One region of the Paenibacillus sp. FSL K6-2393 genome, then DNA from elsewhere that is predicted to be linked to it. Evidence: riboswitches for the same ligand, from Rfam matches in the RefSeq annotation. Region 1 holds a riboswitch; each other region holds the start of a gene.
What was found. A riboswitch is a leader RNA that binds a small molecule or an ion and turns the genes downstream of it on or off. The one in region 1 is predicted to bind S-adenosylmethionine.

Region 1 (4,291 bases):
TACGATCTGTTATATGCTCCTCATTCTCCACGGTCTCGGAACGTACCGAAGGAACTCCTATAAGCCGACCTGTCGAGCTTTCTCTCCCTACTAAACCGTCCTGCACTTCTGCCCACACGTCATCTCTCGCCTGTGCAGCCAGTTCCACCGTCTTGCGGATCAGCTCCAGTGCTGCCTGTTCATCAATCCCTCTCTTGCGGAAACCATCCACCGTCGCCTGATAACTGGATGTAATCGCACAGTCGGCTCCTGCTCGAAAATAATCTGCATGGACCTGAACAATAACATCCGGATTCTCAAGCAACACACGAGCAGACCATAGTGGATCATCGAGATCACATCCATGCTGTTCAAGTTCCGTTGCCAGCGCTCCATCCAGAATCATGACCGGATGTTCACGCAGGATCTGTTCTATGGGGTTAGTCTGTTGTGCTTGCGTCATGTACTTGTCCTCTTTTCTTATTCACACGTTCTGTCAGATAATAAGCAGCGTAACATACTGCGATAAACGGAACCCCACAATACAGCGCAATTCGCTGTGTCGGGTCAAAGGCAATACCTATGCATGAAGCTAGGCATAATATAAATGAAACAATTGGTACCACCGGATACAGTGGTGTGCGGTAGACCAGATCTTTGACCGCATGTCCTTCCCGGATATATTGTCTGCGGAACATGTATTGGGAGGCACTGATGCTCATCCATACCGCAACGACAGCCAGACCTGAGATGGAGACCAGAGTAATATACACGGTACCTGGTGCAATGATGCTGGACAGCAAAGCTAGTGCACCACCCACCATACTGATCAGAAGTGCATTCAGCGGTACCCCGCGTTTGGTCAGTTTGGCAAACCACGGAGAGATTGTTTTTTTATCAGCCAGAGACCAGAGCATCCGTGAAGATGCATATAGGCCCGAATTGGCAGCAGAGAGAATCGCCGTTAGAATAACAAAGTTCATAATGTCTGCTGCATAGGGTACTCCCACCCGCTCCATTACCGCTACAAACGGACTTTCCAGTACACTGGCATCCGACATGGGCAGCAAGGCCGACAAGATAACAATCGTTCCGATGAAGAAAATAACCAAACGCCACAGCGTTGTATGAATAGCCTTTGGTATCGTCTTTTCCGGATTCTCCGTCTCACCGGCGGCAATGCCGATTAACTCGGTGCCTGAGAAGGCAAAGTTTACAGCAAGCATAGTCATCAATATCGCTGTAGCCCCATGAGGGAACCACCCGGATGCAGTAATATTTGATAGAAATGGAGCCGGTTCAGAATCCGCCATGGGAATGATACCAAACATGGCTGCGCCACCGATAATAATGAAGATTACGATAGTCACTACTTTTACAGATGAGAACCAGAACTCGGATTCCGCAAATAATTTCACTGTTAAAGCGTTGAACAGAAAGATCATCAGTGCAAAGAGCGCACTCCATATCCATACGTTGACCGATGGGAACCAGCGCTGCATCAGCAATCCGGCGGCTGTGAATTCGGAGCCAAGCGCAACAGTCCAGGTTAACCAGTATAACCAAGCCACCGTGTAGCCTGTTGCCGGTCCGATATATTTGGCTGCATAACTATGAAATGCTCCCGTCTCTGGCATATGAACAGACAGTTCACCAAGACAGAGCATCACCAGATATACAACAATGGCTCCGATCAGATAGGACAGAATGGTTCCCAGTGGTCCCGCTTGCTGAATGGTGTACCCTGAGCTGAGGAATAATCCCGTTCCAATGACTCCTCCTAGAGAGAGCATGACCACATGCCGTGCCTGCATTTTCCGCTGAAAATGCCCTTTGTCGTTGTTGTTCTCCATACCTGCTGCTCCCCTACTTCTTCATCCAGAAAAAACAAAAAAGACCCACTCTGCCTAAAGAGTGCGCCGTTACTGACAAATAAAAACAAACGCTCCTATCTATCAGGCTTTCACCCGCTGGAATTAGCACAGTATCCTTCAGATCTGTTGCTGAGGTTTCTAAGGGCCAGTCCCTCCACCTCTCTGGATAAGAAAATGATTTTTTATAAATATAGCGATCTATCATGAATGTGTCAACATTTAAATAATAAATGGCACACCTCGCTATTCGGTGGAAGACCCCGGATTGGTGATGGTGGTCTTTACCTCATACGTGATCGGCACGGTGCTAAAAATTTTATCCCAATCGTCTTTGACTTTTTTCCATGTTTTGGGTTCTTTGATACGCAAGCTATCCCGAAAATCCGCAACATCTACTTTATAGGTATGCTGAAGTTTGTATAACACCTGTCGAATCTGTTGTTCGGCCAGTTCAGCAAATTCTTTTTCCAATTCTCTGAGATAAGCACCTTTTTCCTCTTCCTCGGGAGCACGCCAATCCTCCATCAACCAACCTTCGGATTCAGTCTTCACATGGAATGAAATATCATCGCCAACCACTTTTGGAATTATTTTTGTTTTTTTCTTTTTCATTTCATATACCACGGTGAATCCCGCTTTATTGTATGTCTTCAAGATGCCTCCTTTTTCTTTAGGTCTGATCCACGATAGCCCTTCTAGATCCGTTTGGCTGAGTTCCCCGATGAATTTGGTCGTTTTCCCATCAAAGATACTGGCACCGGAGAATTTGTCCTCTCCATTGGAGTTCAGTACATTTTGGAGCAAGAAGCTGGAACCAGATTGCATTTGTGCATCTAATTTGGAGAGTAGAACGGGGTCCAGGATTTTATTGGACAAGTACGAATTACCGGTAATGCCTGTCAGATAAAATGCTGGAATCCGGGAAGGATCATCTGAAGTCAGTACATCAACAGCGCGATGATGGCTAATCAACACCAGACAGTTAGGGCGAATATCGTTATCCCGAAGTACAAAATCCAGCAGCTGATCCAGACCATACTTTTTGGCAATATCCTTGGACACAACGATGACCTTCAGATGATGTCCGATGAGCGGGTGATCTCGCCTCAGTGCAAACTGACGAAAGATTTGCAGCAAGGAATCTCCGGTAAGCTGTTCATTGGAATAGGACGTTTTACCAGAAGAAGGCGAACCGGATTGTTGGCTCTTTTGACTGCTGGAATTACCGGGAGCAATCTGTACCGTGGCCGTCAAATTGTTCTGCTTGGAATACGCTCCTCCCTGATTAGCGATGTCTTTCTCAAATTCCGTCTCTTTGCCGATATCGATCCCAAGACCGACGTAGACACTTAGATCCTCTATCTCCCGACTGCTCCAACATCCGGATATCGTTAAGAGAATGCATAATACAGTGGCTAAGCGTAACAACATACGGAATGTAATCATGCATGCTTGCCTCCTTTTTTGCGAATCAGACTTAACAACAGTAGTACCAGAGGTAAAATGCCAAACAAAAATACGGACACATTGCCCAGCATATCTCCTAGTTTGAAGGTATCATCCACGGTTTTGGGCATCATTGCTGTCAGATAAATGAACGGAAGCAGGCCGTACATGATGCCTTTGATTTTTTTGGAACGAAACAAGTCACGAATACCCACCGAAGCGCAGTAATGTGTAATAGCTGTAGTCGAAAAGATTTGCATAATCCAGATGACCAGCAATAAGGATTCAAAACGCTCGAATATCAGACCCTGAATTTCGAAGCTCCTTACCAAATCCAACGTTGGCCAGGTTCGAGTTTTGATGCCATCGAGCGATAAACTGCCTATAACCATCACGACCGTGATCAAGTAGATAATAGTGGATATGAGTATCCCCCAGGTCATCGCTTTATTGCTCTTTTTCGGATTTTTCATATAGGCAGTCATGATTAACATCACCTCATAGCCTGTATAAGATAATAGTGAAGGCTTCAACCCATGGAAAACGGGCATAAGCCCATCACCGAGCACGGGTCTCAAATTGCCTATCTCGAATAGCTGATTACTAAGCAAAATTTCAATCACAAATATAATAATCGTAATCGGAAGGATGATCTCAAACACGCGTACGATAACGCCAAGCCCGCCTGAGATCATATATACACCGATCCACATGAAGACCATCACAATTGCCCAGGTGGGGGTGCGTTCGAGTAGATACATCCCGGTTACTTCAGCCATAACTCTGATTTCGAATGCGGCAATCACTATGAAATACATAATCATAGACAATCCCAGTATGTAAGCAATCCAGCTGCCCGTAATCTCACGAGTGAACTGGAAGACGGTTTTCTCCGGAAATCTGCGACACAGTGTAACCAGAATTATTCCGACACCTATGATAATGAATCCAGATAGGATAATGGAAATCCAGACATCCGGTGTTCCGACAGC
Region 2 (4,291 bases), 4.1 Mb from region 1:
CACGAATCTCAAGCGGAATATCCGCATGCGTTTGTACCGCTGGGTAGGTCATGAGTGATTCGACTCCGCCGAGACTTTCGGCAAAAGCAATGAGTTTGATATGACGCAGCAATGGTTCAACATAACGTGCATCCTTCACTTTGAAAGAGAAGATACCTGTGTTACCCGTGGATTGTTTGTTCTGTATCTCATACCCCGGATGATCGGATAGACCTGGATGATATACTTCAACCACCGCTGGGTGCTCAAGCAAGTATTTAGCAATAGTAAGTGCATTGTGCTCATGACGCTCCATGCGAAGAGCCAGCGTTTTCATACCTTTCATCAACTGGTAGGAGTCACTTGGAGACAATACCGCTCCAATGGAATTATGCAGGAACGCCATCTCTGCAGATAACGCTTCACCTTTGGTAATAATTAGTCCGGCCAACACATCATTGTGTCCGCCCAGATATTTGGTAGCGCTATGAATGATGATATCGGCACCCAGTTCAATCGGACGTTGGAAAAATGGAGTCAGCAACGTGTTGTCAACAATAGTCAACAGGTTGTAACTTTTCGCCCAGGAAGCAACGGCTTCCACATCGGTGATCATCATCAGTGGATTGGTTGGTGTCTCAATAAATACAGCTTTTGTATTCGGCTGACGAACCTTCTCCAGTGCTGCAAGGTCATTCGTGTCCACATAACTTGCCGTTACGCCGAAACGGGACAGAATACGTTCCAGCAGACGATAGGTTCCACCATACAGATCCAGCGATACAATCAGATGATCCCCTTGACCAAACATGGCAAAAATCGTTTGCAGCGCGGCCATTCCCGAGCTACAGGCAAACCCTGCATCACCAGACTCCAGCGCTGCGGCCGCTTCTTCCAATACTTTACGGGTTGGATTAGTCGTACGAATATAATCAAACCCCGTGCTTTGTCCAAGCTTCGGGTGGCGAAACGCAGTGGATTGATAGATCGGAAAGTTAATGGCGCCTGTTACCGGTTCATTGATGGACCCAATTTGTGCTAAGCGGCTTTCGATTTTCAACTTGTTGTTGTCTTCCATTGCTGCATCCTCCTGTAATCTCGATTAGATTTGCGGGCCAATATCGTAAGGTGTTTCTTGATACACATAGTAATTGAGCCAGTTAGAGAATAATAAGTTGGCATGAGCGCGCCAAGTAGCCGGTGGCACACGGGAAGGATCATCATTCGGATAATAATGTCTAGGCAATGCGATATCCAACCCTTTGGCTGCATCCCGGTCATACTCCCACTTTAATGAGAACGGGTCATACTCGGCATGTCCTGTGGCAAAAATCTGTTTGCCGTCTTTGGTAGCAACCAGGAAGATCCCCGCTTCCTCGGATTCAGCCAAAATCTCTAAATTCTCATTCTTTTCAATATCTTCGCGTCTCACTTCCGTATGACGGGAATGTGGAACGTTGAATACTTCATCGAATCCACGCAACAACGGAACATGTGGTTTATTGATGGTATGCGGGAAAACGCCAAAACACTTTTCATCCAGTGCAACCTTGGGTACGTCAAAATGATGGTATAAACCTGCCTGGGAAGCCCAACATATGTGGAGGGTTGAAGTCACATTGGTTTTGGTCCATTCAAAGATCTCTTGGATTTCATTCCAATAGTTCACGTCTTCGAAATCCATCTGTTCCACCGGAGCACCCGTAATAATCATTCCATCGAAACGGCGGTTCTCAATCTCATCAAAGGTTTTATAGAACAGATCCAAATACTCCTGAGACGTATTCTTCGACGTATGGGATTTGGGATGTACGAGAACAACATCTACCTGAATAGGCGTGTTTCCCACCAGACGAAGCAATTGTGTTTCGGTCGTTTCCTTTGTGGGCATCAGGTTTAATATAGCGATACGGAGTGGACGAATATCCTGCTGATATGCAGAAGTTTCATCCATGACGAAGATATTCTCTCCTTCAAGTACTTCTTTTGCTGGTAGAGTATCGGGTATTTTGATTGGCATAGTAAGTCTAACTCCTCCTTTTGCATAGATAGATGCAGCCACCCCTGGCTTGATGTCTTCACATCAATACAGGTATAGACTGCCTTGAGCTTGTAAAAACATTGAATTACTCTTTCATCCAACGTTACAAACAACCTCAAGTTCCTTAGCGAAAATCACTGCTGAGAAGTCGGGGCATATAACAAAGACCTTCCTCGGATTTCGAGAAAGGTCATATGTAAAAAAGATATGCGCCTCTCTCATCTCTCAGTTACAACAGTGCCACTTGACACTTAGTCGCTGCAAGAATTAGCACCGTGCGGTATACCGCCGGTTGCCGGGTTTCATCGGGCCAGTCCCTCCACCTACTCTTGATAAGATTTCGCTGTATTAGATTGTAATTAAATATGGTTCACCGTCTACTTTATTACATTAATGCCCTCACGTCAAGATGCAGTTCGATGTCTGCTTCCCAGATCGGAACCGTTCATCATCCGTTGTCATACACTGCCTCAGGGCGCGAAATAGACACATTTTTGCGCTTGAAAGCACCTTGTACCAGCGGTATACTAAACAAGGTGTTATAAACCCTTATGTGAGAGGTGACATATTAAATGGATGGCGACCCGAGGCCTGACTGGCAGCCGAATTCCGACAAACTGCATAGAGAATTGACATCAGCATGCCGGCAGCGGGACGTGACTTCCGTTTGATTATATAATGAACGCAGCCCTGATCTCCAGGCTCCGCTGCCGACCGGCTGATTTGTTCTTTTTGCGCCCATAATGATAATATCCGCCAAGTTGGCGGGTGCAGAAGGAGTAGATTAACGATGAAAATCCGGTTGGTAAACAACGGTGTATTTATTCCGGTGGACGACATTCAGCAGGCGCTGACTCCACCAGCGGAAGGATTTTACTGGATTGATGCAGACGTAGACGATTTGGCGGTACTTCAGCCGCTGTTCTTGATGCATGATCTGGCTGTGGAAGACTGTCTCAGTGACGAAGAACAACGTCCGAAGATTGAAATTTATGAGAACCATTATTTTATTGTGATTAATAGTATCCGTTTCGATGATGAAGAGATATTTCTACGTGCGGTGAACTTATTCCTCGGCAGACATTTCATTATTAGTGTTACGAAGCAAAAGGTCAGCGAATTGCGCACACTGAAACCAATCCTGTGGGAACAGGAAATCAGTACACCGGATCGCCTGCTGTATTTGCTGGTTGACTTGATTGTTGATAATTATTTCACCGTAGGTGACCGAATTGAAGCACGGATTGAGAAGCTTGAGGAAGACATTCTGATGCACACCAAAAAGTCACATCTGAATGAAATTATCGGGCTACGCAGTGAGATTCTGTGGCTCAAGAAAGTGCTCGGACCTCAGAAAGAGGTCATTAACACCCTGAACAAAAAAGATCTGCGTCTCATTGATGATCAACTGCAAAAGTATTTCAGTGACATCTATGAGAATGCTGTAAAAATATCTGAAACCTTTGAGACTTATCGCGACCTGATGGGCAACTTGCGAGAAGCCTACCAATCCAGTATTGCGAACCGGGCGAATGAGATCATGCGTGTATTTACCGCCATTACCACGGTCTTCATGCCGCTGACGGTCATTACCGGTATATACGGCATGAACTTTACGAATATGCCAGAGCTTAACTGGAAATACAGCTATTTTGTTGTGATTGGTCTGATGGTTACACTGGGCCTGAGCATGTTCTTCATTTTCCGCAAGAAAGACTGGGTATGAACTCGTATGAAATAACAAAGACGAAGCGCTCCTCCGGGAGAAACGCCTCGTCTTTTTTCATTTCTGATCATTAACCAACATTCTTCTCTGTCTCTGCGTGCCGACGAAAACGGATTCGAATCATGCGCAGTCTTTCATAGACCTGCTCCAGACTTCCTCCATCGGGTTTCTCTCCTCCATACACCTTATGTAATACTGGCTTCAGGAACGTATCTCCCAGCTCCTCATACGCACTCCATACGGCCTCTTGTTCGTTCTCTGGCATCACTGCCAGCTCCACATCAAGAAGACAATCGGTGTCATAACCTTCGTGATCCAGTGCCTCTAACAGCTCAACCAACTCGCGTCGGGATAATCCGGATCGATTAACAATCTCCTCTAACGTATACCCTTCCTTCATGCCTTCAAGCACCTGCTTACGCGTGGTGAACTTATCAAGTTCCTGCTTGTACTTTTGCTCTCTCTGCCTGTATAACCAACTCTCATACTCTTTTTCCTTCAGCGCCGTGTATACCCAGTCCAGCGGGAATGTCGTTGAACGCTCC
Region 3 (4,291 bases), 270 kb from region 1:
GCTACTTTTGCGCCGTCAGCCAATTCATCCAAAGACTTAATCTTTTTGGAGTATCCACCAAAAGGTTCAACATGAACAGGTGTTACAGAAACGAGGTTGAATCCACGTTCTTTATTCTCTGTGTCCAGATAAGGTTGGTGCTGGAAGAAGTTTGCATCCAATTTTTTATCAGCAAGTTGCTGGTTGGGTTGTACATAGTCATTAAACGTAACAACTTGCAAACGAATACCTTGTGCTTCCAGTTCAGGCTTGATGCTTTCCAGAATCTCTGCATGTGGTGTAGGTGAAGCTCCAACTTTCAATTCAACCGTGCGCGGTGCACCTGCTGAATTGTCTGCGCCGCTATCGGCGTCCTTGTTGTTTCCGCAAGCTGCGAGAACCGCAATTAACATAAGGCTAAGTAGAGCAAAAGACCATTTTTTCATGTGTAAAACCCCTTCTCTAATCATTTTTTTTCATGTGGCGTCCGCATAAAATGCATATCCATCAAGTTATCTATGTGTTATTTCCTGGTGAAAAATGTAACCAAGCGATCCCCAGCCATCTGGAGAATTTGCACAAGAATGATCATCGACACTACAGATATAATCATGATTTCATTTTGATAACGGAAGTATCCATAGTTAATTGCCAGTGTTCCAAGACCTCCACCACCAACCATGCCCGCCATCGCCGTATAAGAGACAAGCGTAACGATCGTGATTGTTATACCAGCAAGCAGACCAGGCAGTGCCTCAGGCAGTAACACCCGTCTTACAATCTGTCCGGTTGATGCACCCATCGACTGCGCCGCTTCAATGACACCCCGATCAACTTCTCGCAACGTCGTCTCCACCAAGCGAGCAAAGTAAGGAGCTGCTGAAATAACTAAAGGTGGTATAACACCTAACACTCCTGTAGCTGTACCGACGAGTATACGAGTGAATGGAATAAGAGCAACAATCAATATGATAAATGGGACTGAGCGCAAAATATTAACAATCAGAGATAGTATCGTGTACACTGCCCGTGACTTGATCGAAGCAGATCTAGCCGTCATGAACAGCAGAACTCCGAGCGGTAAACCTAAGATAACGGTAAACAAGCCTGATACACCCAAAATTTGCAGTGTCTCAATGGAGGCTTTACCAACCTCTTCCCAGCGAACTGTTGAAAAATCCATCTAACGAAGCACCTCCACATCAAGTCCCTCTGCGGTCAATTCTGATATCGTCCGATCAATCGCAATTGAATCACCCTCGAACCGAACGGTCAGCTGTCCATAAGGCACCTGTTTAATCGTAGAGATTGTACCCTGCAGGATGGCAAAATCCACATCCGTCTTACGTACCGTCCTGGACAAAATCGCTTCATACGTTTTGTTACCCAGAAAAGATATCTTCACAAGTTTGGAAGCAACACCTGCCTGCAATTCAATGCTTGCATTCGCCAGAGCCGTCTCCTCTAGGGCAAGTCCAGCTTCATGGTCACGCATCATGAAGTCCCGCGTAATCGCGTGCTGCGGCTTCAGGAACACTTCTGTTACAGGTCCTTGTTCCACAATACCACCTTGATGAATGACAGCCACTTTGTCACAGATGTTCTGAATGACATGCATCTCATGTGTGATCAGCACAATTGTAAGGTTGTACTTTTCATTAATGTCGAGCAGTAACTTCAGGATTGAATTTGTCGTCTGCGGATCAAGTGCCGAAGTAGCCTCATCACAGAGAAGTACATTTGGGTCACTTGCAAGTGCTCTCGCAATCCCGACACGTTGTTTCTGTCCACCCGATAATTGAGCCGGATATTTGCTGCTATGGTGTTCCAGACCAACCAGTGCGAGCATTTCCTTCACTTTGCGATCAATGGCATCTTTGGGTGTATTCACAAGTTTTAGTGGAAAAGCTACATTGTCATATACCGTTGCCGAGGATAACAAATTAAAGTGTTGGAAAATCATCCCGATCTTGCGTCTCTGTTGCTGCAATTCGGTTTTGCTCAGTTCAGTCAGGTTGATCCCGTCAACCCATACTTCACCCTCCGTAGGGCGCTCCAGCAAATTAATACAGCGAATCAATGTACTTTTGCCCGCTCCAGAATGGCCAATCACTCCGTAGATTTCGCCCTTTTGGATGCTCAAATTCAGCTCGGATAACGCTGTTGTAGATTTTGCCCCTTTGCCGTATGTTTTCGTTAAACCTTTTAATTCAATCAATCGCACTTGCCCCTTTCCAACCACCTACATGTATCTTTACCCGATCTAAAGGAAAACTCCCCTTAAAGTACAAAAAAGAGCCCTTTGCAGATACAAAGAGGGCTCTTCACGTGAAAGAATATACCTTCTCATCTGCCAAAATCGTGTCTTGCACCATTTTGTAGGAATTAGCACCTAACATCTATAACGAATGATACAAGATCATGTCGTTACAAATCGGTTGCCGGGCTTCATCGGGCCTGTCCCTCCGCCGCTCTCGATAAGAAATATGTTGTTGTAGGATTTTATAAGTTCATGTAGTTTATGCTTTATAATGTGAACGTAACTTCCGAAATATCAGTTCTATCCGTGTAACATTCGATTGAAACTCAGTATATTCCAAGTATTCCGATTTGTCAAAGGGAATTATTTCTTTTCCATATATTATTGATATAACTATAAGAGGCTGTTAACGTTTCACAGACCATATCGACGCCTTGACGCATTTCCTGCACATGCTGATTCAGATCCTCCAACTTCACTTTACCTTGTAATGTCTGGTGTAACTGCCACAGGTCATCGTGCATTTCGGAGTTCATGTAGTGAATTTCCATATTACGACGTTTGCGCAGCTTGCTCATCGGCTCACGATAAGAGTCCTTGATCTGAATCAATCGCAACGCAAGATCATGATGCTCCCTCACATAATCGAACTGCCTCAACACAGTAAAATATGAAAAATGCGCTTTGGTATTTGACGTATTCAGTTGGAATATTTCATTTAAGACGGTGCCGACTTTATCCAGAATGGCAAAGCAGCGGATAAAGCCATCTTTGTAGAAATACACATACCGAGCATACTCGGCTTTTTCAGTCGGCGTCATATCATCCGTTGAACCTGCAACGACCTTTTTGCGAAAATGAGCAGCAGCGAAACAGCTTTGCTCCAGTTCATCCAGTGAGGAGATGAGTCCCTGAGTCCACACATACAGCTTCCGATAGTCATGCGTGGGATCATGGTCCACATGCATTTGTCGTTGAAATAGCTCAAGCGTATGCGCCATTGCGTCCATCGCTGCCTTCAATTTACCTTCGTTTATACGTGGCTTTTCCCCCAACAACGTTCGCAGCATATCTAACCTCCTCTTTTCCAAATCAACAAGAATTCATCACCTTAACACATCATCCAATCCGTGTAATTGCTGCTTGCCATAGGTTGCCCTGATCCCCCTGACATCAAACAAAGTCCACCTGTCCAATGATGTACATCACTGGATGGTGGACTTTCATATTTAGCCCAAGTACCTTTGAAAAAGTGAATCTATATCTTAGAAACGATTAACCGGGCGATACAGCTTGTACACCAGGAAACTCATATACGTTAAGACTCCGAACAATATGGCGATATCCAGCATATGAGCAAGAGCTACGAACATGTATACTTCCGGACGGTTCATTGTCACCATCATGAAAATACCAATGACTACTTGCATCAGAATAAGAACAACGGATACCACACCCAGAGTACGCATTTCCTTATTGTCCGGATGATTACGGTAAGCGAAGTGACCCAGGATTGCAATAACAATCACGAGCGACGCAGCTGCTGCACGGTGAGCAAAAGCAACCGCTACCCCACCCGAAAGCTCAGGAATAATCTGCCCGTTACAGAGCGGAAATCCGGAACATCCGCCGGCAGAATCCGTGTGACTCACAAATGCACCCGTGTATACCACGAGATATGTGTAAATGGTGGAGAACCAGACCAGATTCCTGAATTTTTTACTAACCCGAGGGTATTTATTCAGTCGCTCCAATCCGCCATCTTTTGCCTCTTGCCTGATGCCCAGCGCCATCATTAGAGAACTGGCAAAAGCAATCAGTGCAAAGCCAAAATGCAGTGCCATGACTGCTGAAGATTGGGAGAAGACAACGGCAAAAGCCCCCATGATTCCCTGGACGATAACAAATACCAGAGTTAAGAAAGAAAACAATTGCAGGTCACGGCGTGACTTGCCAAACCGCAGAAAAGCAACAAACGAGGCAATGGACAACAGTCCAGCCAGTGCACTTACAGCGCGATGGGAATATTCAATAAGTGAAGCCACAGTATGC

Region 2: it holds a riboswitch for S-adenosylmethionine, as region 1 does, so the genes downstream of both, metA (homoserine O-acetyltransferase MetA) here and mmuP (S-methylmethionine permease) in region 1, are expected to answer to the same signal.
Region 3: it holds a riboswitch for S-adenosylmethionine, as region 1 does, so the genes downstream of both, MHI14_RS05250 (methionine ABC transporter ATP-binding protein) here and mmuP (S-methylmethionine permease) in region 1, are expected to answer to the same signal.

What each region holds. Positions count from the first base shown of each region.
Region 1 is NZ_JBBOCU010000001.1:933,257-937,547, reverse strand. It holds gene mmuM (homocysteine S-methyltransferase) at 1-442, opposite strand, end outside; gene mmuP (S-methylmethionine permease) at 420-1,832, opposite strand; SAM riboswitch class I at 1,925-2,026, opposite strand; gene MHI14_RS03920 (Ger(x)C family spore germination protein) at 2,097-3,299, opposite strand; gene MHI14_RS03915 (spore germination protein) at 3,296-4,291, opposite strand, start outside.
Region 2 is NZ_JBBOCU010000001.1:5,012,705-5,016,995, forward strand. It holds gene MHI14_RS22060 (PLP-dependent transferase) at 1-1,057, opposite strand, end outside; gene metA (homoserine O-acetyltransferase MetA) at 1,082-1,999, opposite strand; SAM riboswitch class I at 2,236-2,359, opposite strand; gene corA (magnesium/cobalt transporter CorA) at 2,811-3,746, shown strand; gene MHI14_RS22075 (HRDC domain-containing protein) at 3,817-4,291, opposite strand, start outside.
Region 3 is NZ_JBBOCU010000001.1:1,207,249-1,211,539, reverse strand. It holds gene MHI14_RS05260 (MetQ/NlpA family ABC transporter substrate-binding protein) at 1-425, opposite strand, end outside; gene MHI14_RS05255 (methionine ABC transporter permease) at 503-1,162, opposite strand; gene MHI14_RS05250 (methionine ABC transporter ATP-binding protein) at 1,163-2,197, opposite strand; SAM riboswitch class I at 2,323-2,463, opposite strand; gene MHI14_RS05245 (Cthe_2314 family HEPN domain-containing protein) at 2,593-3,309, opposite strand; gene MHI14_RS05240 (COX15/CtaA family protein) at 3,505-4,291, opposite strand, start outside.